Linked DNA regions of Tardiphaga sp. vice304. The protein of the gene in region 1 binds, or shares a complex with, the protein of each later gene. Links are inferred from orthologs where the notes say so. Each region holds a gene or a part of one and is shown on either strand. Other genes may lie near its edges.

Region 1 (14,250 bases):
CGGCGCGATCAACGCCAACCGGATCGACATCTATCTTCAGCCGATGGTGACGCTGCCGCAGCGCAAGGTGCGCTTTTACGAGGCGGTGACCCGGCTGCGCGACGACAAGGACCAAGTGATCGTCGCCGATGATTTCATCGCCGCCGCGGACGCCGCCGGGCTGATGGGCCAGATCGACCATACCGTGATGCTGCGCTGCATGCAGGTGCTGCGCCGGCTGATGGTGCGCAACAAGGAGGTCGGCGTGTTCTGCAATGTCGCGGCCTCGACGCTGTCGAACGCCGACAGCTTCGCGCAATGCATCGATTTTCTCGACGCCAACCGCGCGCTGGCCTCGTCCTTCGTGCTGGAATTCAAGCAGGCGACGTTTCGCGCGCTCGGGCCGATCGAGAGCGAGCATCTCGCCGCTCTGGCGCAGCGCGGCTACCGGTTCTCGATCGACCACGTCACCGATCTGCGGATCGAGCCGCGCGAACTCGCCGACCGCGGCGTCCGCTTCATCAAGGTGCCGGCGCGGCTGCTGCTCGACCCCGCACAGAATGCCGGCTCCGATATTCATCCGGCCGATCTGTCCGACCTCTTGGGCCGCTTCGGCATCGACCTGATCGCCGAGCGCATCGAGGGCGAGCGCGCGGTCATCGACCTGCTCGACTTCGACGTCCGTTTCGGGCAAGGGTTTTTGTTCGCGGCGCCGCGTCCGCTGCGGCCGGAAGCCCCGGCTGCGGGAGCCGCGACGCCACCCGCCAAGGCGTCGTCATCAGCAGCGGGAGCCAACGGCGCCGGCCGCCGCAGCGACGCTCCGAAAATCGATCCGCCGCGCGTAAGCGGCAGTGCCGCGCTCGCCCGCCGCGCCGGCACGAACTGAACGGCTTTCACTCTTATGACAGAACTTCGATTCGCCGAACGCCTGCGCGACCTCGTGTCCGGCGTGGACGTCATCCTCAGCGACATCTGGGGCGTCGTGCATAACGGCCTGGAGTCATTCCCGGACGCGCGCGAGGCGCTGCACACGTTTCGCGCGAATGGTGGCACTGTGATCCTGATCACCAACGCGCCGCGCCCGGCCGATTCCGTGCAGCGCCAGCTGCGCAAGCTCGGCGTCGCCGACGACATCTATGACGCGATCGTGTCGTCGGGCGACCTGACGCGGAATTTCATCAAAAGCCGGCTCGGCCAGTCGATGTACTGGATCGGGCCGCAGCGCGACAATTCGATCCATCGCGACCTCGACGCCAAATTCGCGCCGCTCGCCGAGGCCGATTACATCGTCTGCACCGGGCCGTTCGACGACGAGGTCGAGACCGCGGAAGACTATCGCGAGACGCTGACGCAGGCGCTGTCGCGAAAACTGACGCTGGTCTGCGCCAACCCGGACATCCTCGTCGAGCGCGGCGACCGCCTGATCTACTGCGCCGGCGCGATCGCCGAGCTGTACCGTGAACTCGGCGGCGACGTGGAATTCTACGGCAAGCCGCACCGCCCGATCTACGACCGCGCGATGGCGCTGGCGAAGGCGAAAACCGGGAAAGACACCCCGCGGGAGCGCGTGCTGGCGATCGGCGATTCCGTCCGCACGGATCTCGTCGGCGCGCATGCCTACGGCATCGATTGCCTGTTCGTCGCCCGCGGCATTCATGCCGGCGAGCTCGAAGGCATCGAGCAGATGGAAGAAGCGGCCGTGACGGAACTGTTCGGGCATCCGCCGAAGGCGTTGATGCGCGAATTGAAGTGGTAGCGCACAAGCAACAGACGGCGCCTTACGTCCCTCGCCCCGCCTGCGGGAAGAGGGTGGCTCGAAGGACCGAAGGTCGTTCGATACGGCTGAGGGGGGCCCGCGAGTGAAACACTGGCAGCCCCTCACCCGAAGCCGAGCTGACGCTCGGCTGCGACCTCTCCCCAACGGGGAGAGGTGAAGAAAGTGCCTTATGCCGGGACGCTGTCCGGGAACACGGCTTCGATCTTGGTCTTCAAGGTCGCAGCGTTGAACGGCTTGACGATGTAGTTGTTCACGCCGGCCTTCTTGGCCGCAATCACGTTCTCGGTCTTGGATTCGGCCGTGATCATGATGAACGGGGTCTGCGACAGGTTGGCGTCGGCGCGCACTTCCTTGAGCAGGTCGTAGCCGGTCATCGGCTCCATGTTCCAGTCCGAGATCACCAGACCATATTTCTTTGTACGCATCTTCTCCAGCGCCGCCGAACCATCGGCAGCATCATCAATGTGCTCGAAACCGAGCTGCTTGAGAAGATTGCGAATGATACGGATCATGGTGTTGTAGTCATCCACCACCAGCACCGTCATCGACAAATCAACCGCCATCTTCATTCCCCCTGAAACCGACACGTGCATGGTCTGGACATTTGCCGGTAGCAAATTTGCCCGGGCGCAGCATCTGCCAAACGTGCTGGCTGCGGCCCGTCTGCAGAATTAGCAGCTGCGATTAAACAGCTCGTTAATCCGGAAGATATTGATTTCATTGTTGCAGTTACGATGGTGCGGAGACACCGAAGAGCGCTTTGGCGCGCAGTCGGGTACCCAATGGCGGCCGTTTCGGGATCTAGGCGTTCATATCCAGCCGGGTCGGACGCGGCGGCGGACGCCTGCGATAGACCTCACGGGCCATTTACGCGTCGAGAATCGCGTTGCGACGCCGGGCTGCGCGGGGGGCTTACGACCTCCTCGACCGCCTCAACCTGTTCGACAAGGATGGTTAGCGCTTCGCTCATAGCGCCAGAACCATTGGATTGATCGATCGATCCGCACCGCTCAAAGCGTGGTTAATAACGCCTTAACAGTTCTCTCGAATGTTTCGCTGAATTGAAGCAAGGCCCTGTTACATCGACATAAAACTCTCCTTTGACGTTGCCTGTAACCGGTCCGGCGGAGGTGTCGGTGTCCGGCGGCTTGACTTCGCCGCCGCCGTCGCGCCACCGTCCCGTGCCCGCCCCGCCGTTTCCAGATCATAAGCGAATCCATCCCATGCCGCCTGGCTTTGCCGTTATCCGCGACTCCACACCCTTGTCCGACATTCCACGCGGGACCGTGGTCGCCATGGGCAACTTCGATGGCGTGCATCTCGGCCATCGCGCCGTGATCCAGGCCGCGCTGGACATGGCGAAGCTGCGGGGCACCACGGCGATGGCGGTGACGTTCGAGCCGCATCCGCGCAGCTATTTCAGCCCGAATACGCCGCAGTTCCGGCTCACCGACGAGACCGGCAAATTGCGGCTGCTGGCAGGGACGGGGCTCGCCGGCGCCGTCGTCATGACCTTCGACCAGGGCCGCGCCGGCACCCCGGCGCAGGATTTCATTCACCATGACCTGATCGAACGGCTGGGCATCTGCGGCATTGCCGTCGGTTACGACTTCCATTTCGGCAAGGGCCGCATCGGCTCGCCCAGCCTGCTGGTCGCCGAGGCGCCGCGACTGGGCATCGAGGTCGATGTGCAGCCGCATGTCGATTTTGCCGATCGCCCGGTGTCCTCCAGCGCGATCCGGGCGGCGCTGGCCGAGGGTCAGATCGACCAGGCCACCAACATGCTCGACGGCCCGTGGTTCGTCACCGGCGAGGTGATCCATGGCCGCAAGCTCGGCCGCGATCTCGGCTACCCAACCGCCAATATTCGCCTGCCCGACAGTTGCGGCCTCAGGCATGGCGTCTATGCCGTGCGGGTCGGCCGCGGCGCCGAGCGTTTCGACGCGGTGGCCAGCTTCGGCCGCCGCCCGACCTTCGACAACGGCGCGCCGCTGCTGGAAGTGTTCCTGTTCGATTTTGCAGGCGACCTGTACGGCCAGACGCTCGACATCGCCTTCATCGCCTTTCTCCGCGGCGAGTTGAAATTCGACGGCATCGAGCCCTTGATCCGGCAGATGGACGACGACAGCGCCCGCGCCCGCGCCGCCCTTGCCGCAGCGCCGGAGGCGTTTCCGAAGCTGGGCCCCCCAGGCTAGCGCAGCCGGCCGGAGCCTACAGGGCTTTGCGCTTCGCCATCCGGCTGCTATTGAGGGCCGATGTTCGCACGGCGGCCCATATCTCGCATTATCGGCCCGGCTTCCGCCTGAGCTTTGCTCGGCGCAAGACCGGGACCGTTGCCGTTCGCCGCGCATCTTGCGCGTTTCCTCGCTTTTTCAGCCGAGCCAGAGCCTTTCATGTCCGACAAGCCCGCCAAATCCGACGCACCGAAGTCCGACGCCCACGATTATTCCAGCACGCTTTATTTGCCGCAGACCGAGTTTCCGATGCGCGCCGGCCTGCCGCAGGCCGAGCCGAAGCTGCTGGAGCGCTGGCAGGAGATCGACCTCTACGGCACCCTGCGCAAGCAATCGAAGGGCAAGCCGAAATTCGTGCTGCATGACGGCCCGCCCTACGCCAATGGCAACATCCATATCGGGCACGCGCTCAACAAGATCCTCAAGGACGTCGTCACCAAGAGCCAGCAGATGCTCGGCTTCGACTCTAATTACGTGCCGGGCTGGGACTGCCACGGCCTGCCGATCGAATGGAAGATCGAGGAGGAGAACTACCGCTCGAAGGGCAAGCCGAAGCCGGACTTCAAGGATTCTGCCGCGATGGTCGCATTCCGCCAGGAATGCCGCGCCTATGCCGGCCGCTGGCTCGACGTGCAGCGCAGCGAATTCAAGCGGCTCGGCATCGTCGGAGACTGGGACGGCCGCTACGCCACCATGGACTTCTTCGCGGAGGCGCAGATTGCCCGCGAACTGATGAAGTTCGCCGCTAACGGCACGCTGTACCGCGGCTCCAAGCCGGTGATGTGGAGCGTGGTGGAAAAGACCGCGCTGGCCGAAGCCGAAGTGGAGTACGAGGACTACACGAGCGATACGGTGTGGGTGAAGTTTCCGGTCAAGGCCGAGTTCGGCCGGCTGGCGAAAGCATCCGTGGTGATCTGGACCACCACGCCGTGGACGCTGCCAGGCAACCGCGCGATCTCGTTCTCCAACAAGATTTCCTACGGCCTCTACAAGGTCACCGACGCGCCGGAAGACAACTGGGTGAAGCCCGGCGAACTGCTGATCCTCGCCGATGCGCTGGCCGAGAGCGTGTTCAAGCAGGCCCGCGTTACCGCCTATGAAAAGAGCGGCGATGTCGACGCCGGCATCCTCGACGCGCTGGAATGCCGCCATCCGCTGGCCGGCCTCAGTGGCGGCTATGAATTCACCGTGCCGCTGATCGAAGGCGACCATGTCACCGACGATACCGGTACCGGCTTCGTGCACACCGCGCCGGGCCACGGCCGCGAGGATTTCGAGGCCTGGATGGCGAACGGCCGCCAGCTCGAGGCGCGCGGCATCTCGTCGGTGATCCCCTACACGGTGGATGAAAACGGCGCGCTCACCGAGCAGGCGCCGGGCTTCGTCGGCGAGCGCGTCATCAACGACAAGGGCGAGAAGGGCGGCGCCAACGAGGCCGTCATCAAGGCTCTGATGGCCGCCGGCATGCTGCTGGCGCGCTCGCGCCTCAAGCACCAGTATCCGCATTCCTGGCGCTCCAAGAAGCCGATCATCTATCGCAACACGCCGCAGTGGTTCATCGCGATGGACAAGGACATCCGCGACGACGGCGTCGCCAAGCCCGCTGACACGCTGCGCCATCGCGCACGCGAGGCCATCAAGGCCACGCAGTGGGTGCCGCCGATGGGCCAGAACCGTATCAACGGCATGATCAACACCAAGCCCGACTGGGTGATCTCGCGGCAGCGCGCCTGGGGCGTGCCGATCGCGGTGTTCGTGCGCGAGAAGGGCGACGGCTCCGCCGAGCTGCTGAATGATGCCGCCGTCAACAAGCGCATCGCCGACGCCTTCGAGGCCGAAGGGGCGGACGCGTGGTATGCCGAAGGCGCGCGCGAGCGTTTCCTCGGCACGCTGTCGAACGAAACCTGGAAGAAGGTCGACGATATCTGCGACGTCTGGTTCGATTCAGGCTCGACCCATGCCTTCGTGCTGGAAGACCCCGTGCACTTCCCGGGCCTTGCCGGCATCCACCGCAAGGTCGATGGCGGCGCGGACACCGTGATGTATCTGGAAGGCTCCGACCAGCACCGCGGCTGGTTCCAGTCGTCGCTGCTGGAGAGCTGCGGCACCCGCGGCCGCGCGCCTTACGACGTCGTGCTGACGCACGGCTTCACGCTCGACGAGAACGGCCGCAAGATGTCGAAATCGGTCGGCAACACCGTCGAACCGCAGAAGGTGATCGCGCAGTCCGGCGCCGACATTTTGCGGCTCTGGGTCTGCGCCACCGACTATGCCGACGACCAGCGCATCGGCCCGGAAATCCTCAAGACCACGATCGAGACCTATCGCAAGCTGCGCAACTCGATCCGCTGGATGCTCGGCACGCTCGCCCACTACAAGCCGGAAGACGCGGTCGCCTTCGCCGACATGCCGGAGCTCGAAAGGCTGATGCTGCACCAGCTCGCGGTTCAGGACGCCGTCGTGCGCGAGGCCTATACCGGTTACGACTACAAGACTGTGGTCGCCTCGCTGTCGACCTTCATGAACACCGAACTGTCGGCGTTCTATTTCGACATCCGCAAGGACACGCTGTATTGCGACGCGCCGTCGTCGCTGGCGCGCAAGGCCGCACTCACCACCATCGACCTGCTGTGCAATGCGATCCTGAAATGGCTGGCGCCGATCCTGTCCTTCACCGCGGAAGAAGCCTGGCGGATGTACCGGCCGGATGCCGAGCCATCCGTGCATCTCACCGAGTTTCCGGAAGGGATTGGCGCCTATCGCAACGACGAACTCGCCGTGAAGTGGGCCTCGATCCGCGACGTCCGCCGTGTCGTCACCGGGGCGCTGGAAGTCGAGCGCGCCGCCAAGCGGATCGGTTCCTCGCTGGAAGCTTCGCCGCTGGTCTACGTCAACGATCCCGCGATCTTCGCAGTGCTCGCCGATATCGATCTGGCCGAAGTGTTCATCACGTCGAATGCCATGATGACCAATGACGACGCGCCGGAAGGTGCCTTCGCGCTGCATGACGTGCCAGGCGTCGCGGTCGTGGTCGAGAAGGCCATCGGCACCAAATGCGCGCGGTCCTGGAAGATCCTGCCTACGGTGGGCGAGGACAAGGAATATCCCGACGTCACCCCGCGGGATGCTGCGGCGTTGCGCGAATGGAAGAAACTGGGCGTCGGCTAGCGATCGTCGCCGCCCGCCAAGTTCATCGTCGTCCCCGCGAAAGCGGGGATCCATAGCCTCCGTCCTCCCGGTTCGGGCTCAGGGTTCGCCATGTCTTTTTCGCCCGGATTGTTTCGACAGCGTGTATGGGTCGCCGCTTTAGCGGGGACGACACGGCGTTGTGGGCGGGCGGCGGCATGACGACCTCCCCTGCCCTTCGCACCGGCATCCTGGCCGCGCTCGCCACCCTGGTGCTCGATCAGGCGTCGAAGCTCTGGCTCTTGTATGTGTTCGACATTTCCCGCCGCGGCGCGGTGGCGGTGACGCCGTTCTTCGACCTGGTGCTGGCCTGGAATACCGGCATCTCCTATGGCTGGTTTTCCGATTCCGGCCCCACCGGCCAGGCGGTGCTGATTGCCGTCAAGGCGCTCGCGGTGGTGGCGCTGGCGGTCTGGATGGCCAAGTCGCAGACCAAACTGGCCACCGTCGCGCTCGGGCTGATCATCGGCGGCGCGATCGGCAATGCGATCGACCGCTTTGCGTGGGGTGCGGTGGTCGATTTCGCCCTGCTGCACGTCGAAATCGCCGGCAAGACCTACAACTGGTACGTGTTCAACCTCGCCGATGTCGCCATCGTTGCCGGGGTTGGCGCCCTGCTGTATGACTCCTTCTTCAACGTCCCCGCCGCAAAAGCGCCCTGATCACGGCCGATACGAACCCCAAGGGCGAAGCGAGCGGACTGCGCCGGAAACGGCGATCCGCGAGACATTTGAACAGGATGAACCCGATGCGCGAGACCAACACGAGCGTCTCATTGGTGCACCCTTCCAACGGACTGAAGCGCAACCTGCGGCTGGCGGTCGCGATGCTCGGTATCGGCCTGGTGATGTCGGCCGGCGTCGCCCGCGCCGCGGACGAGGAAGACGACTCGTCGTTCGAAGACAAGGTTATCAAGAACATCATGTCGGGCCTTGGCGGCACCAACATGGAAAACCAGGGCATCGACTACCGCGAGCGCTCGCCGCTGGTGGTACCGCCCAAGATCACGCTGCCGCCGCCGGATGCCACCCCCGCCAACGTGCCGAACTGGCCGAAGGACCCCGACGTCCAGCAGCGCAACGCCGCGCGCCAGGCCCGTCTGGCCCCGAAGGGCGACCCGCGCGATTACCCCCGCTCGTTGACCCCGAAGGAAATGGAGCTGCAGCGCTCCAGGCCCACCGTTTCCGAAAGCTCCATTCCCGGCGATCCCAACAAGAACATCGTGTTGAGCCCCTCGCAGCTCGGCTATTCCGGCGGGCTGTTCAAGAACCTGTTCGGCAGCAGCAACAAGGGCGAGACCGCCGAATTCAAGGGCGAGCCGACGCGCGAGTCGCTGACCCAGCCGCCGGTCGGCTATCAGACGCCGGCCTCCGGCTACGCCTATGGCACCGGGCCGAAGGAAGTCCTGCGCAATGCGTCCGAACGCAACATCATGAGCGACAAGCCGCAGCCGTGAGCCTATCGGGCGCCGCTACGGCGTGACTGTTCGTTCCGTACCCCTTGAATTGCCCGTGATCGGCCAACACCTGAAAAGGGTTGGCCGACATTTCTCTGCTGCCGAGGAGCCATTAGCCCCGTCATGACCCCCACATCCCGATTGGCCGTGCGCTCCGCCGCGGCGCTGGCGCTTCTGTTCACCCTCGCGCCCGCCGGCGCGCAGACCATCACCGCGCCGCCGCCTGCCACCTTCACGCTGGGCAACGGGATGCGGGTCGTGGTGATCCCCGACCACCGCACCCCCGTGGTCACGCAGATGGTCTGGTACAAGGTCGGCTCGGCCGACGAGACCCCAGGCAAATCCGGCCTCGCGCATTTCCTCGAACATCTGATGTTCAAGGGCACCGCCAAACACCCGGTCGGCGAATTCTCGCAGACCGTGCTGCGGATCGGCGGCAACGAGAACGCCTTCACCTCCACCGACTATACCGGCTACTTCCAGCGCGTGCCGCGCGACAAGCTCGCCACGATCATGGAGTTCGAGGCCGACCGCATGACCGGCCTCGTGCTCAAGGACGAGAACGTGCTGCCGGAGCGCGACGTCGTGCTGGAAGAATACAACATGCGCGTCGCCAACAGCCCGGACGCGCGTCTGTCCGAGCAGATCATGGCGGCGCTGTATCTCAACCATCCCTACGGTCGCCCAGTGATCGGCTGGCACTCCGAGATCGAGAAGCTGGACCGCGAGGACGCGCTGGCCTTCTACAAGCGCTTCTACGCCCCGAACAACGCCACTTTGGTGATCGCCGGCGACGTCGACGCCACCGAGATCCGGCCGACCATCGAGCGCACCTATGGCGCGATTCCGGCACAGCCGGCGATCGGCGCGCCGCGCATCCGCCCGAAGGAGCCGGAGCCCGCCGGTCCGCGCACCGTGACGCTGGCCGATCCCCGCGTCGAGCAGAACAGCCTGCGCCGCTATTACCTGGTGCCGTCCGCCACCACTGCCGCGGCCGGCGAAAGCCCCGCGCTTGACGTGCTCGCCCAGTTGATCGGCGGCGGCAGCAATTCGTACCTGTACCGCGCGCTGGTGATCGACAAGCCGCTCGCGATCAATGCCGGCGCCGGCTATCAGGGCACCGCACTCGATAACTCGCAGTTCATGATCTCGGCGACCCCGCGCCCCGGCGTCGAATTCGCCGACATCGAAAAGACGATCGATGCCGTGATCGGTGAGGTCGCCACCAACGCGGTGCCTGCCGCCGACCTCGAACGCGTCAAGACCCAGCTGGTGGCCGAGGCGATCTACGCGCAGGACAACCAGGCCACGCTGGCGCGCTGGTATGGCGCGGCGCTCACCACCGGGCTGTCCGTCGAGGACATCCGCAGCTGGCCGGACCGCGTTAAGGCGGTGACCGCCGCACAGGTCCGCGATGCCGCGCAAAAATGGCTCGACAAGAAACGTTCGGTCACCGGCTATCTGATCAAGGACACCGCGCCGAAGCGCGAGGAGAAGCGCTCGTGAACATGATCCGCCTCACCCGCCGCGCGGCGCTAGCTTTCGTCACCACGGTCGCCTTCGCCGGCCTCACCGCCGCCCCCTCGCTTGCCGCGGCCAAGATCCAGCGCCTGGTGTCGCCGGGCGGCATCGAGGCGTGGTTCGTGCAGGACGCCACCGTGCCCCTGATCGCGATGGAATATGCCTTCGGCGGCGGCGCGGCGCAGGACCCGGCCGACAAGCCCGGCACCGCCAACATGGTCGCCAGCCTGATGGACGAGGGCGCGGCCGACCTGGACTCCAAGACCTTTCACGAGCGGCTGGAGCGCCGCGCCATCGAGCTCAGCTACAACGCGCAGCGCGACGCGTTTCGCGGCTCGCTGCGGATGCTGAAGGACCACCGCGACGAGGCCTTCGATCTGTTGCGGCTGTCGCTGTCGCAGCCGCGTTTCGACGCCGTCGACGTCGAGCGCATCCGTAACCAGGTGCTATCCAATCTGCGCCGCGAGAGCAGCAATCCGAGCTCGATCGCCAGCCGCAAATTCCTCGAAGTGGCGTTCGGCAGCCATCCCTACAGCCGGCCGTCGAATGGCACGTTGCAAAGCGTGCCGACCATCACCGTCGACGACATCAAGGCCTACAAGAGCCGCATCATCGCGAAGGACACGCTGAAGATCGCGGTGGTCGGTGACGTCGATCCCGACACGCTCGGCAAGTTGCTCGACCAGACCTTCGGCGGGTTGCCGGCGAAGGCCGATCTGGTGCCGGTCCCCGAAATCGTCGCGAGCAAGCCGCCGCAGAAAGTGTCCGTCACGCTCGACGTGCCGCAGACGGTAGTGACGTTCGGCTCGCCCGGCATCAAGCGCGACGACCCGAACTTCATGGCGGCCTATATCGTCAACCACATCCTCAGCGGTGGCACGCTGTCGTCGCGGCTCTATCACGAAGTGCGCGAGAAGCGCGGCCTGGCCTATGGCGTGTCGGGCTCGCTGCTGTGGATGCAGCATTCCGGCATCTACATCGGCAATACGGCAACCCGCGCCGACCGCGCCACCGAAACCGTCGACACCGTCGCTTCGGAAGTCAAGCGGATGGCCGAGGAAGGCCCCACGCAGATCGAGCTCGACGAGGCCAAATCCTATCTCAAGGGCTCGCAGATGCTGGCGCTGGACTCTTCCTCGAAGCTGGCCACCGCGCTGCTGCAGTACCAGATCGACAAGCAGCCGATCGACTACATCGAGAAGCGCAACGCCGTGGTCGATGCCGTTACGCTCGACCAGGCGAAGGCCGCAGCGAAGAATATCTGGGGCGACGGCCTGCTCACCGTCGTCGTCGGCCGCGCCCCGCAGGCCGCCGTGGCACCGACCGCGGTGGCACCGAAGGCGAACTGAGTTCAGAAGTTACCCCACCACCGCCGTCATCCTGAGGCGCGCGCATACTTCATGCGCGCCTCGAAGGATGGCCGCAACCTCAGCGCCCGCCTCCATCCTTCGAGGCCCGCCGAAGACGGCGGGCGCCTCAGGATGACGGGGAGTGTGCTTCGGCAAAGCAAAACTACGCCAAATCCGATATTATGCGATTTGCCGATTCCCGTCCCGGAGATCGCTTTGGTGCCCCATGCTGCGGATCGCGCGAAATCTTTCCATCGACGAGGACGACATCGAGGTGACGTTCGTGCGCGCGTCGGGTCCCGGCGGGCAGAACGTCAACAAGGTCTCGACCGCGGCGCAACTGCGCTTCGACAGCCGCAAGCTGGATATCCCCGAGGACATGGCGATCCGGCTGCGCGTCGCGGCCGGCCAGCGCATGACCAAGGACGGCGTGATCGTGATCCACGCCCAGCGCTTCCGCTCCCAGGATCGTAACCGCGCCGACGCCATCGAGCGGCTCACCGAACTGCTGGCCGAGGCCGCGTTCCGCCCCGTGACGCGGCGGCCGACCAAGCCGACTTTGGGCTCGAAGACCCGCCGGCTGGAAGGCAAGAAGCGCCGCAGCGACGTCAAGTCGAAGCGCGGCTCCGGCGGTTACGACGACTGACGTAGCATTCGAAAACGGCCCTTCCTTGCGGAAGGGCCGTGGTCGCGCTCGCGTTGGCCGCGAGCCATCCTGGCGTCAGATCGCGCTAATGGCGTTTGGTCGTCGATGCGGCACCGCCGGCGTCGAGTCCGTTGGGCGCAGCCTCCGGCGCCGCTCGGCCTGTCGCGCCGGCCGTGCCGCGCGCCGTTCCGCCGCTGCCGGAGCCTACCGTGCCCTTGGTCGCAGCCCCCGCCTTGGCGCCGGGCGTCTGGGCATTCATTTCGGTGTCGGCGCCTCCGGCCGGGCCGCGCTGCATGGCGCCGCCCTGCTGCGTCATCCCTGAGGGTGGCGTTGTCGATCCGGCGCCCTGCGCCAGAACAGGGCCGGCCAGCATGGCCGAAAGCGTAAAGGCGATCGCCGAAGTTTTCACAATCTTCATTCGATTCTCCTGGGTTGGTCGCGCGAGGACAGTGCCGCAGAAATTGCGCCGCCCACCGGTGGCGGGACCGTCGATCGCACGAGCATGTCTTGCGGGCGACGCAAGGCTCAAGGAAGTCCCCGCATGTGTCCGCAGTGCAGACAGGATGCGGTCATTGCGCGACGGTTTGCCCGGCTGCGTCATATATGCGGCGAAGCCCCCGCCGGCCGACGCTGGTTTGTTCGCTCCGACAACAGCCCGCTACTACCACTGCGGTCGCGCCGCGACCTAGGCTCTGCGCCATGAACGGTGATATCATGATGCGGCGCACCCTCTTTCCGACGATGCTGACATTTCTCAGCGCAGTGCTGACGATCGACGTGGCCGTCGCGCAGATGGCGCTGCCATCGGCCAAGCCGCTCGATGACGCCGCTTTGTTCAAGCAGCAATGCGCCACCTGTCACACCACCAATCTGAGCGACCCGCCGCGTCAGGGACCGGCCTTGCACAAGGTCGTCGGCCGCGAGGCCGGCAAGCAGGACGGCTTTCGCTACTCGCCGGCGCTGGCGCAGGCGCATTTCGTCTGGGACGAAAGCCGGCTCGATGCCTGGCTCACCAATCCGCAGGCGGTCGTCGCCGGCAGCAGCATGGCCTACCGCCAGTCGAAGCCGGAGATTCGCGCCGCCGTGATTAACTATCTCAAGGGACTGAACTGAATGGCCAAGCCTGTGCATTCGATGATCCGCGTGCTTGACGAAACCCGGGCGCTGGATTTTTACGTCCGCGCCTTCGGTCTTGAAATCGCCGAGCGACTGGCGTGGCCGGATTTCGCGCTGATCTATCTGCGCCACCCCTCGTCGCCGTTCGAGCTGGAACTGACGGTGAATTTCGACCGCAAGGAGCCCTATGTAATCGGCGACGGCTACGGCCATCTCGCCGTCGTCGTCGACGACGTCGATGCCGAGCACGCGCGCTTCGAAAGCGAAAGACTTTCGCCGGGACCGCTGCGCGACTTCAAGCATGACGGCCGCACCATGGCGCGGTTCTTCTTCGTCAGCGATCCCGATGGCTACAAGATCGAGGTGATCGAGAAGGGCGGGCGTTTCGGATAAGACGAAAATTACAACAACCAGGAACTATTCAGGGAGGATCACATGAGAGAAGTCGATCGACGCGGCCAGTACAGCCGCCGGATCTTTCTGCAGGGCGCAGCGACCGCCGTGCCGGTGGTCGCCGCCATCGGCGCCGCCGGCATCGAGGACGCCTGGGCCGCCGACGCCACCGCGCTTGCGCCCGCCACGCTGAAGACCATGGTAAAGGTCGCGCGCGACATCTATCCGCACGATTTCCTCGGCGACAGCTACTACATCACCGCCATCAAGCCATGGGATGGCAAGGCCGCCGCCGAACCAGCCGTCAAGGCGATGCTGGAAGACGGCGTGCGCCGGCTCGATGCCGACGCCAAGGACCGCCACAAGGTCGCCTATGCGCAGGTGCCGTGGGAGGCCGACCGCGTCGTGCTGCTGCAGGGCATCGAGCAGACCGCGTTCTTCATGACCTTGCGCGGCGACCTCGTGGTGTCGCTCTACAACCAGGAGCAGCTGTGGCCGAAATTTGGCTACGAGGGCTCCTCGGCCGAACATGGCGGCTACATCAAGCGCGGCTTCAACGACATCGACTGGCTGCCGAAAGCCTGAACGACATC
Region 2 (17,185 bases), 2.8 Mb from region 1 along the record:
CCTGCGTCGCCCGGCCGGCGTGATCGGCCTGATCTTTCTCATCTCCGGCGGCCAGCGCCAGCGCATCTGCATCGCGCGCGCGATCGCGCTGAAGCCGTTGGTGTTGGTGGCCGATGAAGCGGTATCGGCGCTCGACGTCTCCGTGCAGTCGCAGATCCTGGCGCTGTTCGCCGAATTGCGCGCGGAGATGAATCTGGCAATGATCTTCATCACCCACGATCTGCGCGTCGCTGCCGAGATCGCCGACCGCATCGTCCTGATGCGCCGCGGCCAGATCGTCGAGCAGGGCGAGACCCAGGCGATTTTCGAGAATCCGACCGATCCCTATACGCGCGCGCTGCTCGATGCGATTCCGGGCCGCGGCATGTTTGCCGGCCCCGGCGCCAAATTGCCGGAACCGGCAAGCGTGTAAAACGGCGGGATCCGCCGTTAACCGCTTGGTAACCAAGCCGTCGCACCCTGTCGGGGAATGCAGCGGAACCGGCGATACGGGCCGGCAGTTGCATCAGAAAGCCGTCCGGTGTCACGCCCGGGCGGCTTTTTTGTTACCCTGCGATGGTAGAAAGCCTGGTCGCGAATGACGGGAGCTTCCAAGCGATGGCCGGCCCTGCGCAATTTGACAGCGGCCGCTACCGAAACCGCTAATTGAAATAGCAAAATGATTGAGGCGTTATCGAACAGTCGGGGTGTCGCACAGGGGCCTCGCCAGAAACCCGCCGCGCCGGATTGTTATCGGAGAGCAGATGACAGCGGTTCCTACGACGGCCGTCGCGTCTATCTCCCGGAACCTTTCGGTGGGACGGCGCCATTGTAGTCCAGCATCGTGATCGCTTCATCCGCGGCCCCGACCATTCCGGACATCAACTTGCGGTACTTGTCGAAGTCCGACCCTGACAGGCTGCGGAACATTATGTCGTTTACCGAACGCTGTAGGGGGGCGAGTTCGTTGAGCCGGTCGCGGGCTTTCGGCGTAATTGTGAGTACGACCCGGCGACGGTCCTCCGTATCGGTTTGCTTCTCGACAAGGCCGCTGGCGACCAGCTTGTTGATTTCGATCGTGATGAAAGCGCCGCTGAAATGCAGATGTTCCGCCACCTGATTGACGCCGACCTTCTCATCGTCGGAACTGAGATGGGCGATGGCGATCAATACGGTGTATTGAGTTCCCGATAGCCCGATCACCGCGCCGAGTTGGCCGCGAACCGCCTGAAGCCTTGCCGTAAACGCCAGCGTATCGTGAAGGAACTGCCGAAAAGCCCTGTCTGAGCCGCCCACCATCAACTGCGCTCGGGTGATCGTTGGTTCGATCTTTGCCCTGCGTTGCTTCGTCTTCATCGCCATCGTGTTCCCCGCGCACCCGCTATTCGTATATCCGGCGCACTGATAACAAACAAGTTGCGTGCCGAGCCGTACGCTGCGTGAGAGGCATGCGTGAAATGCCGACTGGTCGTTACCAGAGTAACTTTCCGGTAAAGGTAGTTCCATCGACGGGTCGTCGATGATGCCCCGCGAGGGAACTTAAACGCGTCCGTTCGGAACCATAGCCGCTGTCGCCGCGTTGCGGCCCGGCGGAGCGGGCAAGGTTTGAATTGATACGACGGAACCGATCGGGCCTCGCGTTCGCGGGGGACGATCCGTGAGGGAGCGAGTGGCGTTCGCTCTGCTGAGCAGGCGGCGAAAGAGCGCCGCGTCGCTTCAATCGATATGGACGACCCGCAGATTGTTAGTTGTGCCGGTTTCCTTGAACGGAATGCCGGCGACGACCACGATCGAATCCGCCGGTTTGGCAAATTCCTCGCTCGCCGCAATCTGGGCGGCCTTTTCGACCATTTCTTCATAGGTGCTGATGTCTTCCGACAGCACGCTGTGAGCACCCCAAAGCAATGAGAGCTGCCGCGCCACGCCTTCGTGCGGCGTAATCGCGAGCAGCGGCACTTTCGGCCGCTTGCGGGCGATGCGCGCGGCGGTGGTGCCGCTCGAGGTGAAGGCCACGATCGCCGATGCATGCAGGGCCGCGGCGAGGTCGGCGGCTGCGGCGGCGACGGCGTGCGGCGCGGTCTCCTCCTCGCCGGGATGCGAGGCGTCGATGATCGCGCGGTACATCTTGTGCCGCTCGGTGCTCTCGATGATGTGGCTCATCATGTCGACCGCCTCGACCGGATATTGCCCGGAGGCGGATTCCGCCGACAGCATCACCGCGTCGGCGCCGTCATAGATCGCAGTGGCCACGTCGGAGGCCTCTGCGCGGGTCGGCGTCGGAGCCGCGATCATCGAGTCCAGCATCTGCGTGGCCACGATCACCGGCTTGCCGGCCATGCGGCAGGCCCGGATCAGTTCCTTCTGCCGGCCCGGCACGTCCTCGTGCGGGATCTCCACGCCAAGGTCGCCGCGCGCCACCATGATGGCGCCAGACAGCCGGATGATGTCGTCGATGTGCTCCAGCGCCGCAGGCTTCTCGATCTTCGACATCACGCCGGCGCGGCCGTTGATCAGCGACAGCGCCTCGATCACGTCGCCGGGCTTCTGCACAAAGGACAACGCCACCCAGTCGACACCGAGTTCCAGCCCGAAGGCGAGATCGGCGCGGTCCTTCACGGTCAGCGGCGACAGGTTGAGTACGGCGCTCGGCACGTTGACGCCCTTGCGGTTCGAGATCACGCCGCCGGTGATGATCCGGGCGTCGATGAAATCACCGCCGAGGCCGGTGACGCGGACGCGAATCCGGCCGTCATCGATCAGCAGGTCGTCGCCCGGCGTCACCGCATCGAATATCTCGGGATGCGGCAGCGGGATCGACAGGCTGTCGCCATCGACGCCCTGAAGCACGAAGCGCACCCGTTCTCCGGCGATCACCGTGATTTTGCCGTCCTTGATGGTGCCGACGCGGATCTTGGGTCCCTGCAGATCCTGCAGGATGCCGATCGGTCGGCCGACCCTGGTTTCCAGCGCGCGGATCGCAGCATGCACCCTTGCGTGATCCTCGTGGGTGCCGTGGCTGAAATTTAGCCGGAACGTATCGACGCCGGTCAGAAACAGTTTCTCCAGCATTTCCGGCGACCCGCTGGCGGGACCCACGGTAGCGACGATCTTGGCCCGACGATTGCGACGCATGTTTCATTCGGCCGCAAGGCCGCCTCTGCAAGCTCTGGATTCGTGCCCGCGCGAAGCAGGCCGTGACGTCGGGAATCTATAGCGGTCGGGTATGACAAGATAGGCGTGCAGGCGGATGCCGCTGCCCACGTCTGCATGGCGATCGAGATGCGCGTACCGATGTACCGGATCAAAGTTAAAGGAGGTGGTGGGCGATGCAGGGATCGAACCTGCGACCCCACCCGTGTGAAGGGTGTGCTCTCCCGCTGAGCTAATCGCCCGAAGTCGCGCAATAAGAGCCGGGCGGGTAGCCCGGCGGTGCGTGACGCCAGTGGCGCGATTTAGGGAATAGGGGGCGGGGGTGTCAAGCCGCGCGGGCGGCGATAGCGAACATTGTTCGCAAGACGCCGGCCGATCCGCCTTCTCAGCCCTGCTGCACGTGGGTAGCTTGGCTCTGCAGCGCCTGGATGCGGTCGGCCAGCGTGGCATGGGCGGGAATTTTGGCGCCATTGGCGGCCTTGCCGATGTCCGCGGCAGGCGCCGCCGCGAGAATCGCTTCAATCTCCGAATTGGGACCTTCCAGCGTCATCGCCAGCCGGGCGACCTTGGCGGCGATGTCGTTGATGCGCTCCCGGAGCAGGGCGTTTTCGACCCGTTCGGTGGCCCAGGCGCTTTCGGCCTGCTGCCCGACCATCTTGAGTTCGTTCTGCTGCCGGGCGCGTTCTTCGCGAACCGTCTGCAGTTCGCGCTCGACGGCGACCTTTTCGGCCTGCAGCGTCTGGATCAGGCTGGCCGACGTGCCATCCTGGCGGGCGGCTACCTCGACGCGCAAATCCCTTGCGATTCGCTCCGATACCTCGGCGGCGTGGCGGAGCTGGCTGTTCTCGAATTCCCGCTCGGCCATGCGCCGGTCGTGGTCCGTCTCGGCGCTCTCCAGCTCGGTGATGCGGGTGCCAAGCCGCTCGGCCTCCTGGACCTGCGCCATCAATGAACGATCGAGATCGGCGACGCGCTGGCTGAGATTTTCGACGCGGCCGCGCGCCTCGCCGAGCAGCGCGGTGACGGTGGTGGTCTCGCCACGCTGCAGTTCAAGCTGTTGCCTGGTGGCGGCGAGGTCGCGCCCGGTATCGGAGACCTGGTTTTTCAGAACCTCGATCTGGGCCCGCGCGCTTACCAGCTCGACCTGGCGGCTGTCGGCCAGCATCGAGCGCTCGGAAAGTTCATGCGCGGTGCGGGCGAGTTCGGCCTGTTTGTCGGTCATGGCCTGCGCGGCGGCTGCGAGATCCGTGATCCGGCCGGCGAGGTCGGCTTCGGTCGCGGCCAGCTTTTCCTTCAAGGCGGCTTCGCGCGCCTCGAGGTCGAAGATCGTCGCGGCCTTCTCGCCCAGTTCGAGCTTGAGCCGGTTGACGGCGTCGGTCTTCTTGCCGATTTCGGCGAGATGGGCGGTGGTCTTGTTCCTGAGCTGATCGACATTGATTTCCAGCTTGCGCGCCGACATCGCGAATTCGGCGCGCAACTGGTCCTTGTCGGCCTGGATTTCCGCCATCGACAGCGGCGTGGCGGCTTCGAGCCGGCGCTTGGTGAGGCGCACGGCGCGGTGATGCACCAATGGTGCGATCGTCAGGGCGACCAGAATCGCCACCAGAAAACCGATCGCCAGATACATGATCGGCTCAACCATGACTCAAACTCCCACCCGCGAAAACGCAGGGGTTAGCATGCCATGCGGGCGGCGGAGAAGGCCAGTTCAACGCTTCGTTAACCTGAATGCGGCGGGGCGGCGCGGCGCGCGTCCGGCCGCCGCGATCAGAACGGATTCCAGGTCGCGCTCGGCGTGAACTTGAGATAGCCGATATTGGCGCCCAGCCGCAGTCCGAGGCCGGAGCGAATCGGCACCAGCACGATGTTGTCGGCGGTGAGCGCGGTCATGCCGAAGCCGCCGATGATGTAGGCGGAGCCGTCGATGCCGCCGAAACGCTGGTAGATCGCGTTGGTGGCCGGCAGGTTGTAGACCAGCGTCATGGTGCGGGCGCCGTCGCCACCCCAGTCGAAGCCGACCGAGGGACCCTGCCAGTAGACCCGGAGGTCGCCGGCATTCTTGGTATAGAGGGTGCCTTCGCCGTAGCGCAGCCCGGCGACGATCGCGCCGGAGCCTTCTTCGCCGAGAATATATCCGTTCGGCAGGCCCCATTGGCTGACCGCGCGCTCGATCACCGACGCCAGGCCGCGCGAGACATTGCCGAAGAAGCGGTGTCCCGCTGTGGTCAACTCGTCCGGTCCATAGCTCGAGGGCTGGGCGGCCGCCTGCCGTGGCGGACGCGGCTGCTGGGCCTGAGCCGGCGACAGGCCAACCGTCATCGCGGCCAGCATCAGCACAGCCAGGCGAGAAACGAACGTCATGAAGAAACCCCTAGGTATTAAAAGTTGACCGCGGCCTTAACCGGATGCTGACCAGCACGCCCTAAAGCTGCGTTCAATGTCCCCGACTCCCATACTATCGGTATCAACTATGACGGCACAACGGCGACAATTGATAGGGCATTGCCGCGGATTCGCCTTGATCTTGCTGCTCGCCGCAGTGCCGGTCCCCGGCCATGCCGGCACCACCGAACGCGTCGTCACCGATCGATTTACGGGCCTGGCGATCGCCGGTTTCGATCCAGTTGCGTATTTTACCGATGCCCGCCCGTTACCCGGCGATGCCGCCTTTGAACTGTCGGAGGCGGGCGTGGTCTGGCGCTTTCGCAACGAGGGCAACCGGGCGTCGTTCGCCGCGAATCCGGAGATCTACAGTCCGCAATTCGGCGGCTACGACCCTGTCGATGTCGCCCGTGGCGTCGCCTATCCTGGCAATCCGCAGCTCTTTCTGGTGCTGAACCAGCGGCTCTATTTGTTTGGGCACGCGGAAAGCCGCGACGCCTTCGCCGCGGCACCGGCGACCGCGCTGGCGGAGGCCCGCAAGCGCTGGACAACGCTGCAGGTCGAACTGTCGCGCTGACGCTCAGCCACGCGGCACGGCGGTGGGGTCGCCCCAGGCGATGAATTCCGGCACGATGAAATCCGCCCGATGGCCGCCATAGATCACCGCCCCGCCCTGGCTGTCGGTGACGATGCCGCCCGCGGCGACCACCACCGCCTGGCCGGCGGCGATGTCCCATTCGCAGGTCGGCGCCAGCCGTGGATAAAGGTCGGCGGCGCCCTCGGCGACCCGGCACAGTTTGAGCGCCGAGCCCAGCGGGACGCGGACGGCGCCCGGCCGGGCGTCGATCAGCGCCTCGGTGCGGGCGTCACCATGCGAGCGGCTGACCGCCGCGATCCACGGCGCGCCGCCCCGGGGCATGGCGCGGGTGCGGATCGGCGTCACCGAGCGGATACGGAAGTCCGGCGACATTTCGAGCCGCTCGGCGCCGCGGCCGACCAGCCCGCGCCAGATCAGCCCGAGATCCGGCGCGCCGACGACGCCCAACACCGGCACGCCGCCCTCCACCAATGCGATATTGACGGTAAACTCGCGGCGCCCGGCGACGAATTCCTTGGTGCCGTCGAGCGGGTCGATCAGGAACAGGCGACCGGGATAGGGCGGGCAGGCGAGCTGCAGGCGCTCTTCCGACAGCGTCGGAATATCCGGAAACAGCCGCGCCAGCCCCTCGGCGATGACGCGGTCGGCGGCGAGGTCGGCTTCGGTTACCGGCGAACCATCGGCTTTGCCATCGATCGACATCGCCTCGCGGTTGACCGCGCGGATCGCGGCCCCGGCCCTGGCCACCAGCCCGGTGAGCGGCGCCAGCAAAGCTGCGGTGTCATCGAGATCCAGTGCCGGATCGTTCTCCAATCTGTGGTTCATTTCCTCGCGCTCTGAATAGCCGTCCGACCGTGTTTCGGCCTTGTACGGCCGCATCCGCCTGCGTTGCGGTGGCCGCACCGTTCCCCACAGTGTATCAAGCCGTAAAGCAATGCCATGATTCGCCGTCCACCATACGGCCATCCAGGAGCGACCCGATGTCCGATACGCCCACTCCCGGCCTGGCCCCTGACGCGCTCGAACTGGCCGCACTGCTGTGCTCGCGGGTCTGCCACGACCTCATCAGCCCGGTCGGCGCCATCGTCAACGGGCTCGAAGTGCTCGACGACAATCCCAAGCCGGAAGACAAGGAATTCGCCCTCGACCTGATCCGCAAGAGCGCAAAGACCGCCTCGGCCCGGCTGCAGTTCTGCCGGCTGGCCTTTGGCGCGGCGGGCTCCGCCGGCGCACAGATCGACCTTGGCGACGCGGAGAAGATGGCGCGCGGCCATCTCGAGGACGCCAAGACCAGGATCGAATGGAATCCGACGCGCGCCTATCTTCCGAAGAACAAGGTCAAGCTGCTGCTCAACATGCTGATCATCGCGCAGCAGACGATTCCGCGCGGCGGCGTGCTGACTGTCGATCAGGTCGGCGAAGGCGACGCGCTCGGATTTCGCGTCAACGCGGCCGGTTTGAACGCCCGGTTACCGCAGAACATCGTCGCGCTGCTCAGCGCCGACCATGCCGGCAACGTCGATGCCCATGCGGTACAGCCTTACTATACGCGATTGCTGGCACAGGCCTGCGGCCTCAGCGTCAGCATGGCAGCCGAAGGCGAGGCCATCGTCGTGACCGCCGTTTGAACCGCTGTCGCGGTCCACAGCGTTAACGGCGCCTTACGGAAGTAGCCATAAACGCAGGCGGCTACCTACCCGGCGCATCTATCTGTCCAATCAGGGCTCTTACGGCCCGGATACGCAACCAATATTAAACGCTTTGCGGTGAAAGTAGCCACATTCCGAAACGGGTCGCGCAATCGCGCGCGTGGAATGCGAAGGCCAATTTCATGGACGATCTTCTGCGGGAATTTTTGACGGAAACCAACGAGAGCCTGGACACGGTCGACAATCAATTGGTCCGGTTCGAACAGGATCCGAACAACGCTAAAATTTTAGATAATATTTTCCGCTTGGTACACACCATCAAGGGCACCTGCGGCTTTCTTGGCTTGCCGCGCCTGGAAGCGCTTGCGCACGCCGCTGAGACGCTGATGGGTAAATTCCGCGATGGCATGCCGGTCACCGGAGAGGCGGTGACGCTGATCCTGACCACCATCGACCGGATCAAGGAAATTCTTGGGCAGCTGGAGGCCACCGAGGCCGAACCGGAGGGCGTCGATCAGGACCTGATCGATGAGCTTCATCACATGGTTGAGAAGGGGATGGCATCGATGAGCGCTGCGCCGCCGATCGTGCCGGACGTCGTTGAGGCACCGGCTTTGGTGGTGCCGATGCTGGAGCGCGAATTGCGTCCTGGCGAAGTATCGCTGGACGAGCTGGAGCGGGCGTTCCAGGAAACCGAGATCGAAGTGGCGCCGCCTGCGGCTGTCGCAGAACCCGCGCCGGTGGTCGCCGTGGTCGAGAAGGTCGCGCCGAAACCGGCAGCGAAGAAATCCGTCGTCGAGATCGAGACCCCGGAAGGCGACAAGGTCGCCAACCAGTCGATCCGCGTCAACGTCGACACGCTCGAACATCTGATGACGATGGTGTCCGAACTGGTGCTGACCCGCAACCAGTTGCTGGAAATCAGCCGCCGTCACGAGGATACCGAATTCAAGGTGCCGTTGCAGCGTCTGTCGACGGTGACCGCAGAGCTGCAGGACGGCGTCATGAAGACGCGCATGCAGCCGATAGGCAATGCATGGCAGAAGCTGCCGCGCATCGTCCGCGATCTCGGCGGCGAACTCGGCAAGCAGATCGAACTCGAAATGCACGGTGCCGACACCGAGCTCGATCGCCAGGTGCTCGATCTGATCAAGGATCCGCTCACTCACATGGTGCGCAACTCTGCCGATCATGGCCTTGAGACCGGCGCCGAGCGCGCCGCGGCCGGCAAGCCGGAGCAGGGCACGATCCGGCTGTCCGCCTATCATGAAGGCGGCCACATCATCATCTGCATCGCCGACAACGGCCGCGGTCTCAACACCGAACTTATCAAGGCCAAGGCGATCCAGAATGGCCTCGCCTCCGAAGCCGACATCGAGAAGATGTCGGAAGCCCAGATCCACAAGTTCATCTTCGCGCCCGGCTTCTCCACCGCGGCAGCTGTTACCAGCGTCTCCGGACGCGGCGTCGGCATGGACGTCGTGCGGACCAATATCGACCAGATCGGCGGCACCATCGACGTCAAGTCGGTGGCCGGCGAGGGCTCCAGCGTCACCATCAAGATCCCGCTGACGCTGGCGATCGTCTCGGCGCTGATCGTCGAAGCCGGCGGAGACCGTTTTGCGATCCCGCAGCTTGCGGTCGTCGAACTGGTGCGCGCGCGCGCCAATTCCGAACATCGCATCGAGCGTATCAAGGACACCCCGGTGCTGCGGCTGCGCAACAAGTTGCTGCCGCTGATGCACCTCAAGAAGCTGCTGCAAATCGACGACGGCACCAACTCCGAACCGGAGAACGGCTTCATCGTCGTGACGCAGGTCGGCAACCAGACCTTCGGTATCGTCGTCGACGGCGTCTTCCACACCGAGGAAATCGTCGTCAAGCCGATGTCCACCAAGCTGCGCCATATCGGCATGTTCTCCGGCAACACCATTCTGGGTGACGGCGCGGTGATCATGATCATCGATCCCAACGGAATTGCGCAGGAACTGGGTGCGGCCGGTTCGGCGGTTACCGAGATCTCCAACGAAAACATGTCCAAGCACGCCAATGCGTCCGAGCAGCTTACTTCGCTGCTGGTGTTCCGGGCCGGCTCCTCGCAGCCAAAATCGGTGCCGCTGGCACTGGTCACGCGGCTCGAGGAGATCGCCGCCGACAAGATCGAATCGTCGAACGGCCGTTATATGGTTCAGTACCGCGATCAGCTGATGCCCCTGGTGCAGATGGACGGCGTGTCGATCCATACCAGCGGAACGCAGCCGATTCTGGTGTTCGCCGACGAGCAGCGCTCGATGGGCCTGGTGGTCGACGAGATCATCGACATCGTCGAGGAGCGTCTCAATATCGAAGTGGCGGGCGCACAGCCCGGCATTCTCGGCTCCGCCGTCATCAAGGGGCAGGCGACCGAAGTGATCGACGTCGGCCATTTCCTGCCGATGGCATTCGCCGACTGGTTCACGCGCAAGGAAATGAAGGAGTTCGCCACCACGCAGTCGATCCTGCTGGTCGACGACTCCGCATTCTTCCGCAACATGCTGGCGCCGGTGCTGAAGGCGGCAGGCTACAAGGTTCGGGTTGCGATCAACGCGCAGGAAGGTCTGGTCGTGCTGCGCTCCGGGCAGGAGTTCGATGCCATCCTGACCGATATCGAAATGCCCGACATGAACGGCTTCGAATTCGCCGAAGCCATTCGGGCGGACCAGAAGATGTCCCACACCCCGATCATCGCGCTGTCTTCGATGATTTCGCCCGCGGCGATCGAGCGCGGCCGGCAGGCCGGCCTGAACGATTATGTCGCGAAGTTCGATCGGCCTGGTCTGATCGCCTCGCTGAAAGAACAGACCAACCAAACCACCAGTCAGGCGGCGTAAGATGACCATGACCAGCAAGACAACCACTTCCGGCGGCGCCATCACCGAATTCGTCACCACCATGATCGGTGGCCAGCTGTTCGGCATGCCGATCTCGCGCGTGCAGGATGTGTTCATGCCGGAACGACTTACCCGCGTGCCGCTTTCTTCCAGCGACGTCGCCGGCGTGCTCAATCTGCGCGGACGTATCGTTACCGCCATCGACATGCGCTCGCGCCTCGGCCTGCCGAAGAACGACGATGGCAAGCCGCCGATGGCGGTGGGCGTCGATCTGCGCGGCGAATCCTACGGCCTGCTGATCGACTCGATCGGCGAAGTCCTCAAGCTTGCCGACGACAGCCGCGAGGTAAATCCGGTCAATCTCGACCCGCGGATGGCGAAGATGGCCGATGGCGTTCACCGGCTCGACGGCCAGTTGATGGTCGTGCTCGACGTTGACCGCATTCTCGAAATTTCGCCCGACAAGCTGGCTGCCTAAGGCCGGCGCGCGCGCAATCAAACGTCCTTCGGGACACAGAGGCAGAGGCCGAAAATGAAGACTTGTCTGGTTGTCGATGACTCCAGCGTCATCCGTAAAGTTGCCCGCCGGATACTCGAAGGTCTGGATTTCGAGATCACCGAGGCCGAAGACGGCGAGAAGGCCCTGGAAGCCTGCAAGCGCAGCCTGCCGGACGCCGTGCTGCTCGACTGGAACATGCCGGTGATGGACGGCTACGAATTCCTGCGCAACCTGCGCCGGATGCCGGGCGGCGACGGACCGAAAGTGGTGTTCTGCACCACCGAGAACGACGTCGCGCACATCGCCCGCGCGCTGCATGCCGGCGCCAACGAATACATCATGAAGCCGTTCGACAAGGATATCGTGTCGGCCAAGTTTCATGAAGTCGGTTTGATCTAGGCTTCGCAACCGGGCGTTCGCGCCCGTTTCTGATCGTCACGCAAGTTCATTTGTAGCGTTCGTTGCGTCTGGTGAGTGATGAGTATTGCTGTGATGAGTGCCCCTGTGTCGGATACGGCGCGGTATGAGCCGTTGCGTGTCATGGTCGTGGATGACTCGGTCGTCATTCGCGGCCTGATCTCGCGCTGGATCGAGGCCGAGCCGGACATGACCGTCGCTGCTTCGCTGCGAACCGGGCTCGACGCCGTCAACCAGGTCGAGCGCATCAATCCCGACGTCGCTGTGCTCGACATCGAGATGCCCGAACTCGACGGCATCGAGGCGTTGCCGCAACTGCTGGCCAAGAAGCGCAATCTGATCGTCATCATGGCCTCGACGCTGACCCGCCGCAACGCGGAGATCTCGTTCAAGGCGATGTCGCTGGGCGCGGCCGACTACATTCCGAAACCGGAGAGCACCCGCGAGAATGCGGCCGCCGACGTATTCAAGCACGATCTGCTGCAGAAGATCCGCCATCTCGGCCACAAGGTACGGCGCCTGAAATCTGCTGCTGCGCCCTCGATCGTGCCGGCAGTGGCGAAGCCGGCGGCGCCGTTGACGGCGCTGGGGCCGGTGGCGGGGCAGGTCCAGCTCGCCAAGCGTCCGTTCAGCCAGATCATGCCGCGTGTGCTGCTGATCGGTTCCTCGACCGGCGGCCCGCAGGCGCTGATGACGCTGGTGGCCGAGATCGGCGCCGTCATCGACCGCGTTCCGGTGCTGATCACCCAGCATATGCCGCCGACCTTCACCACGATTCTCGCCGAACACCTGACGCGCACCAGCAAGCGCCCTGCGCACGAAGGCGTGGACGGCGAACTCGTCAAGCCCGGACAGATTTATCTGGCGCCGGGTGGCAAGCACATGCGCGTGGTCAAGCACGGCACCAATATCACCATCGCGCTCGACGATGGCCCGGCGGTCAATTTCTGCAAACCCGCGGTCGATCCGCTGTTCAACTCCGCGATCGATGCCTGGCAAGGCGCCATCCTGGCGGTGGTGCTGACCGGCATGGGCTCGGATGGCATGCGCGGCGGCAAGGACATCGTCGCCGCCGGCGGCGCCGTGATCGCGCAGGACGAAGCTACCAGTGTGGTGTGGGGCATGCCGGGGGCGGCTGCCAACGCCGGAATCTGCTCGGCAATTCTGCCGCTCAACCAGATCGCTCCGAAACTGGTTCGGATATTTTCGGGGGACCGCTCATGACGCCGGCCAATTACGACTACCTGCGCAAATTCCTGAAGGAACGCTCGGGCCTCGATCTCTCCGTCGACAAGCAGTATCTGGTGGAAAGCCGCCTGATGCCGCTGGCCCGCAAGGCCGGCCTCACGACGCTCGACGAGCTGGTCCAGAAAATTCGCGGCGGCTCGACGACGCTCGGCGCCGACGTGGTCGAGGCGATGACCACTAACGAGACGTTCTTCTTTCGCGACAAGATTCCGTTCGACCATCTGCGCGAGGCGGTGATTCCCGAACTGATCCAGACGCGCGCGTCGCGCAAGAGCCTGCGGATCTGGTGCGCGGCGGCCTCGACCGGGCAGGAGCCCTATTCGATCGCGATGTGCGTGAAGGAAATGAGCGCGCAACTCGCCGGCTGGCGCATCGAGATCATCGGCACCGACATCTCGCCGCAGGTGCTGGAGAAATCGAAATCCGGTCTCTACACCCAGTTCGAGGTGCAGCGCGGGCTGCCGATCCAGCTTCTGGTGAAGTACTTCAAGCAGACCGGCGAAATGTGGCAGATCAGCCCGGAGATCCGGGCCATGGTCCAGTATCGGCCGCTCAATTTGCTGCAGGACTTTTCCCATATGGGCAAGTTCGACCTGATCTTCTGCCGCAACGTTCTGATCTATTTCGATCAGGACATGAAGTCGCAGATTTTTGGCCGACTGGCCAAGGCGATGGAGCCGGGCGGTTTCCTCGCTCTCGGCGCCGCCGAAACCGTGGTCGGTCTGACCGACGCCTTCAAGCCGCAGGCCGACCGCCGCGGATTGTATCGTCCGACCGCCGTGCTTGCCGCGCCGTCGATCGTGCCGGGCATGGGTACGGGCATGAAGGTCGTCAGCGCGCGGTAGATTGCGCTTTCATTCCGGCATGCTGCAGACGGCGAAGCCGTACGATGCAGGTCCCAGCCAATCCAACTGGATTGGCTGGGACCCCCCGCGTGTTCCTCGTCACATATCGAGATTCCCCGCCACTCCAATCGGAGCGGCTGAGGTTCGCTCGCGCCCAGGAATGACAACAAGCGTTTCCCAAACAAAAACCCCGCCGTTTCCGGCGGGGCTCAGTTTCGGGAGGTTATGACGAACGCGCAGCAAGCGAGATCAGGCCGGGATGCGGATTTCTTCTTCGTGCGGCTCGCGCAGCACGTAGCCGCGGCCCCAGACGGTTTCGATGAAATTGCGGCCGTCCGACGCATTCGCCAGCTTCTTGCGCAGTTTGCAGATGAACACGTCGATGATCTTCAGTTCGGGCTCGTCCATGCCGCCGTAGAGATGGTTGAGGAACATTTCCTTGGTAAGCGTGGTGCCCTTGCGGAGCGAGAGCAGCTCCAGCATCTGGTATTCCTTGCCGGTCAGGTGCACGCGCTGGCCGCCGACTTCCACCGTCTTGGTATCCAGGTTGACGACGAGGTCGCCGGTCTGGATCACCGACTGGGCATGGCCCTTGGAGCGGCGCACGATCGCATGGATGCGGGCGACGAGTTCGTCCTTGTGAAACGGTTTGGTCATGTAGTCGTCGGCGCCGACGCCGAGGCCTTTGACCTTGTCCTCGATGCCGGCGAGGCCGGAAAGGATCAGAATCGGGGTCTTGATCTTCGACACCCGCAGCTGCTTGAGCACATCATAGCCGGACATGTCCGGCAGATTGAGGTCGAGCAGGATAATGTCATAGTCATAGAGCTTGCCGAGATCGACACCCTCTTCGCCGAGATCCGTCGTATAGACGTTGAAGCTCTCGGATTTGAGCATCAGCTCAATCGACTGCGCGACCGCGCTATCATCTTCGATTAACAAAACGCGCATGCCAGTCCCCTTTAGTCGCCGCTCCGGGCGTCAGGTCGGCCGCACTTGCGGCACCAAAAAACGCCTTTGAACAACTGATTCGGATCCTGACGACATATGGTTAACAAAACCTGATTCCCCTGTGCAAGACCAAACCGTGCAATTTTTGTCGAATCGCCATAAGATATTGCTGTAAAGGCAGTTTTTGTTCCCGCAGCCGTTCAAGTTCCACATTAAGAGTCAGCGCTAACCGACTCCATCGACTCGCCCTTCGTTCTGAAAAGCGAATGCTCTCAGCTTCCTCAGACAATGACGTAATGATTAACGATGCGGGTAAACACGGAGTTAAGGGTCTGCCGGCAATGCCTGGAAACTTAAGGTTTTCGCAATGAAAGCACTCGCGGAACAGATTGCCGATCTGGACGGCGTCAACATCTATGGACGGGTGGTTGGCGTCCGCGGGCTGATGGTGGAGATCGCAGGTCCCATCCATGCGATGTCGGTTGGCGCGCGAATCGTGATCGAGACCGGCACCAACCGCTTCATTCCGGCCGAGGTCATCGGCTTTTCCGGCACCAATGCGGTGGTGATGCCGTTTGCCGGGCTGGAAGGCGTGCGCCGCGGCTGCCGCGCGGTGATCGCCAATGCCGCCAGCCAGGTGCGGCCGTCGTCGGCGTGGCTCGGGCGCGTCATCAATGCGATGGCGGAGCCAATCGACGGCAAGGGGCCGCTGCTGCAGGGCCCGTCGCCGATGCCGTATCGCAATTCGCCGCCACCGGCGCATTCGCGCAACCGGGTCGGCGCGCCGCTCGATCTTGGGGTGCGCTCGCTCAACACCTTCCTGACCTGCTGCCGCGGCCAGCGCATGGGCATCTTCGCCGGCTCCGGCGTCGGCAAGTCGGTGCTGCTGTCGATGCTGGCGCGCAATGCCGATGCCGACGTCTCGGTGATCGGTTTGATCGGCGAGCGCGGTCGCGAGGTGCAGGAATTTCTGCAGGAAGATCTCGGCGAGGAGGGGCTGGCGCGCGCCGTGGTGGTGGTGGCGACGTCCGACGAACCGGCCTTGATGCGCCGCCAGGCCGCCTATCTCACCATGTCGGTGTCTGAATACTTTCGCGATGAGGGCAAGGACGTCATGTGCATGATGGACTCGGTCACCCGCTTTGCGATGGCGCAGCGCGAGATCGGCCTGTCGGTCGGCGAGCCGCCGACCGCCAAAGGCTATACGCCGACGGTGTTCACCGAACTGCCGAAACTGCTGGAGCGGGCAGGGCCCGGCACCAATCAGGGCTCGATCACAGGTATCTTCACCGTGCTGGTCGATGGCGATGACCACAACGAGCCGGTGGCCGACGCCGTGCGCGGCATTCTCGACGGCCACATCGTGATGCAACGCGCGATCGCCGAACGCGGTCGCTACCCCGCGATCAACATCCTCAAATCGGTGTCGCGGACGATGCCGAAATCCTGCGATCCCGCGTTCCTGCCGACGATTACGCGCGCCCGCCAGATCATGGCGACCTATTCCGACATGGAGGAACTGATCCGGCTCGGCGCCTACCGGGCCGGCTCCAGCCCGGAGGTCGACGAGGCGATCCGGCTGCACGAGCCGCTCGAGACCTTCCTGCGCCAGCGCAAGGAGGAGGTCTCGCTGCTGGGCGATGGATACAGGCAACTCGAACAAATCATTGGCAGTTTGGAAACGGAACGCTAACTTTGTCCGGTCATCATCTGACCCAGAGTAGAGTTTGTACCGGCGCCTTCCTTACGGGAGACCGGTGGCGTCCCGCGTATGATTTGGGACTTCTGGGGAGTACGAGTCGATGAAGTCACGTGACACGCTGATCCGACTGAAGAAGTTTCAGGTCGACGAGAAGCGGCGCCGGGTCAATCAGATCGAGAGCATGATCGCCGATTTCCAGCGCATGTCGGTCGATCTGGAGCGCGAGATCCAGACCGAGCAGGACCGCGCCGGCATCCAGGATCCCTCGCACTTCGCCTATCCGACCTACGCCAAGGCCGCGATCCAGCGCCGCGAGAACCTGACGCGCTCCGCCGACGAACTGCGCATCCAGCTCGAGGATGCCAAAAGCCTGCTCACCGAAGCGTTCGAGGAATTGAAGAAGGTCGAATTGCTCGACGAGCGCGACCAGGCCCGCGAACGCGCCGAGGAAAGCGCCCGCGAGCAGGCCGACCTCGACAGCATCGGCCTGATGCGGGCCCGCATCGGCGCCGTTGCCTGAGCGGCGAAGCCATTCATGCAATATCGAGCCCGGACCGCGAGGTCCGGGCTTTTTGTTGCGCGCTGTCCACAGTCCATGCCGTGCCATGGCCCGGTACCGTGAAAGTATGATACGACAGCTCCGACCGCGTCCGGACTCAGGCAAATAGCGGTGGGATATCTTGAGGTTGGGGACACTGAATGCTGACGCCGGCTGAGCTCGTCTGGCTGATCGCTGCGGTTGCAAAGGGCGACGAGGTTGCGTTCGAGCGCCTCTACGCGGCCACGCGCGCGAAACTCTTTGGCGTGGTTCTCCGTATCTTGCGCAGACAGGATCTTGCGGAAGAAGTTATCCAGGAGGCCTATGTCAAGATCTGGAACAGTGCCGGGCAATTCA

The links.
Region 2: the proteins of FNL56_RS22285 (region 1) and FNL56_RS08975 are in contact, whole or in part, in a solved structure (PDB 1A0O), measured with the Escherichia coli proteins. The link is inferred for Tardiphaga sp. vice304 from one-to-one orthologs.

Annotation. Positions count from the first base shown.
Region 1 is NZ_CP041402.1:4,670,043-4,684,292, forward strand. What follows is about bases 622-3,336. They hold FNL56_RS22285 (response regulator), read right to left. Parts: upstream 2,320-3,336; coding sequence 1,924-2,319; downstream 622-1,923. Other genes in these bases: FNL56_RS22275 (EAL domain-containing protein), read left to right, coding at 622-865; FNL56_RS22280 (TIGR01459 family HAD-type hydrolase), read left to right, coding at 881-1,735; FNL56_RS22290 (bifunctional riboflavin kinase/FAD synthetase), read left to right, coding at 2,980-3,336. Also shown: more of FNL56_RS22275, read left to right, coding at 1-621; more of FNL56_RS22290, read left to right, coding at 3,337-3,951; ileS (isoleucine--tRNA ligase), read left to right, coding at 4,150-7,158; lspA (signal peptidase II), read left to right, coding at 7,335-7,838; FNL56_RS22305 (hypothetical protein), read left to right, coding at 7,925-8,632; FNL56_RS22310 (M16 family metallopeptidase), read left to right, coding at 8,756-10,138; FNL56_RS22315 (M16 family metallopeptidase), read left to right, coding at 10,141-11,502; alternative ribosome rescue aminoacyl-tRNA hydrolase ArfB, read left to right, coding at 11,729-12,148; FNL56_RS22325 (hypothetical protein), read right to left, coding at 12,234-12,566; FNL56_RS22330 (c-type cytochrome), read left to right, coding at 12,941-13,261; FNL56_RS22335 (VOC family protein), read left to right, coding at 13,262-13,657; FNL56_RS22340 (gluconate 2-dehydrogenase subunit 3 family protein), read left to right, coding at 13,700-14,242. UniProt on the Escherichia coli protein: Involved in the transmission of sensory signals from the chemoreceptors to the flagellar motors.
Region 2 is NZ_CP041402.1:1,882,581-1,899,765, forward strand. The notes cover bases 7,570-10,828. They hold FNL56_RS08975 (hybrid sensor histidine kinase/response regulator), read left to right. Parts: upstream 7,570-7,940; coding sequence 7,941-10,628; downstream 10,629-10,828. Other genes in these bases: chpT (histidine phosphotransferase ChpT), read left to right, coding at 7,570-7,737; FNL56_RS08980 (chemotaxis protein CheW), read left to right, coding at 10,636-10,828. Outside these bases: FNL56_RS08935 (MarR family winged helix-turn-helix transcriptional regulator), read right to left, coding at 775-1,341; pyk (pyruvate kinase), read right to left, coding at 1,696-3,111; FNL56_RS08950 (hypothetical protein), read right to left, coding at 3,515-4,771; FNL56_RS08955 (DUF1134 domain-containing protein), read right to left, coding at 4,897-5,490; FNL56_RS08960 (YHS domain-containing (seleno)protein), read left to right, coding at 5,600-6,088; 3'(2'),5'-bisphosphate nucleotidase CysQ, read right to left, coding at 6,092-6,934; more of chpT, read left to right, coding at 7,090-7,569; more of FNL56_RS08980, read left to right, coding at 10,829-11,106; FNL56_RS08985 (response regulator), read left to right, coding at 11,161-11,526; FNL56_RS08990 (protein-glutamate methylesterase/protein-glutamine glutaminase), read left to right, coding at 11,605-12,768; FNL56_RS08995 (CheR family methyltransferase), read left to right, coding at 12,765-13,637; response regulator transcription factor CtrA, read right to left, coding at 13,887-14,588; flagellar protein export ATPase FliI, read left to right, coding at 14,956-16,281; flagellar export protein FliJ, read left to right, coding at 16,391-16,810; FNL56_RS09015 (sigma-70 family RNA polymerase sigma factor), read left to right, coding at 16,990-17,185. UniProt on the Escherichia coli protein: Involved in the transmission of sensory signals from the chemoreceptors to the flagellar motors. CheA is autophosphorylated; it can transfer its phosphate group to either CheB or CheY.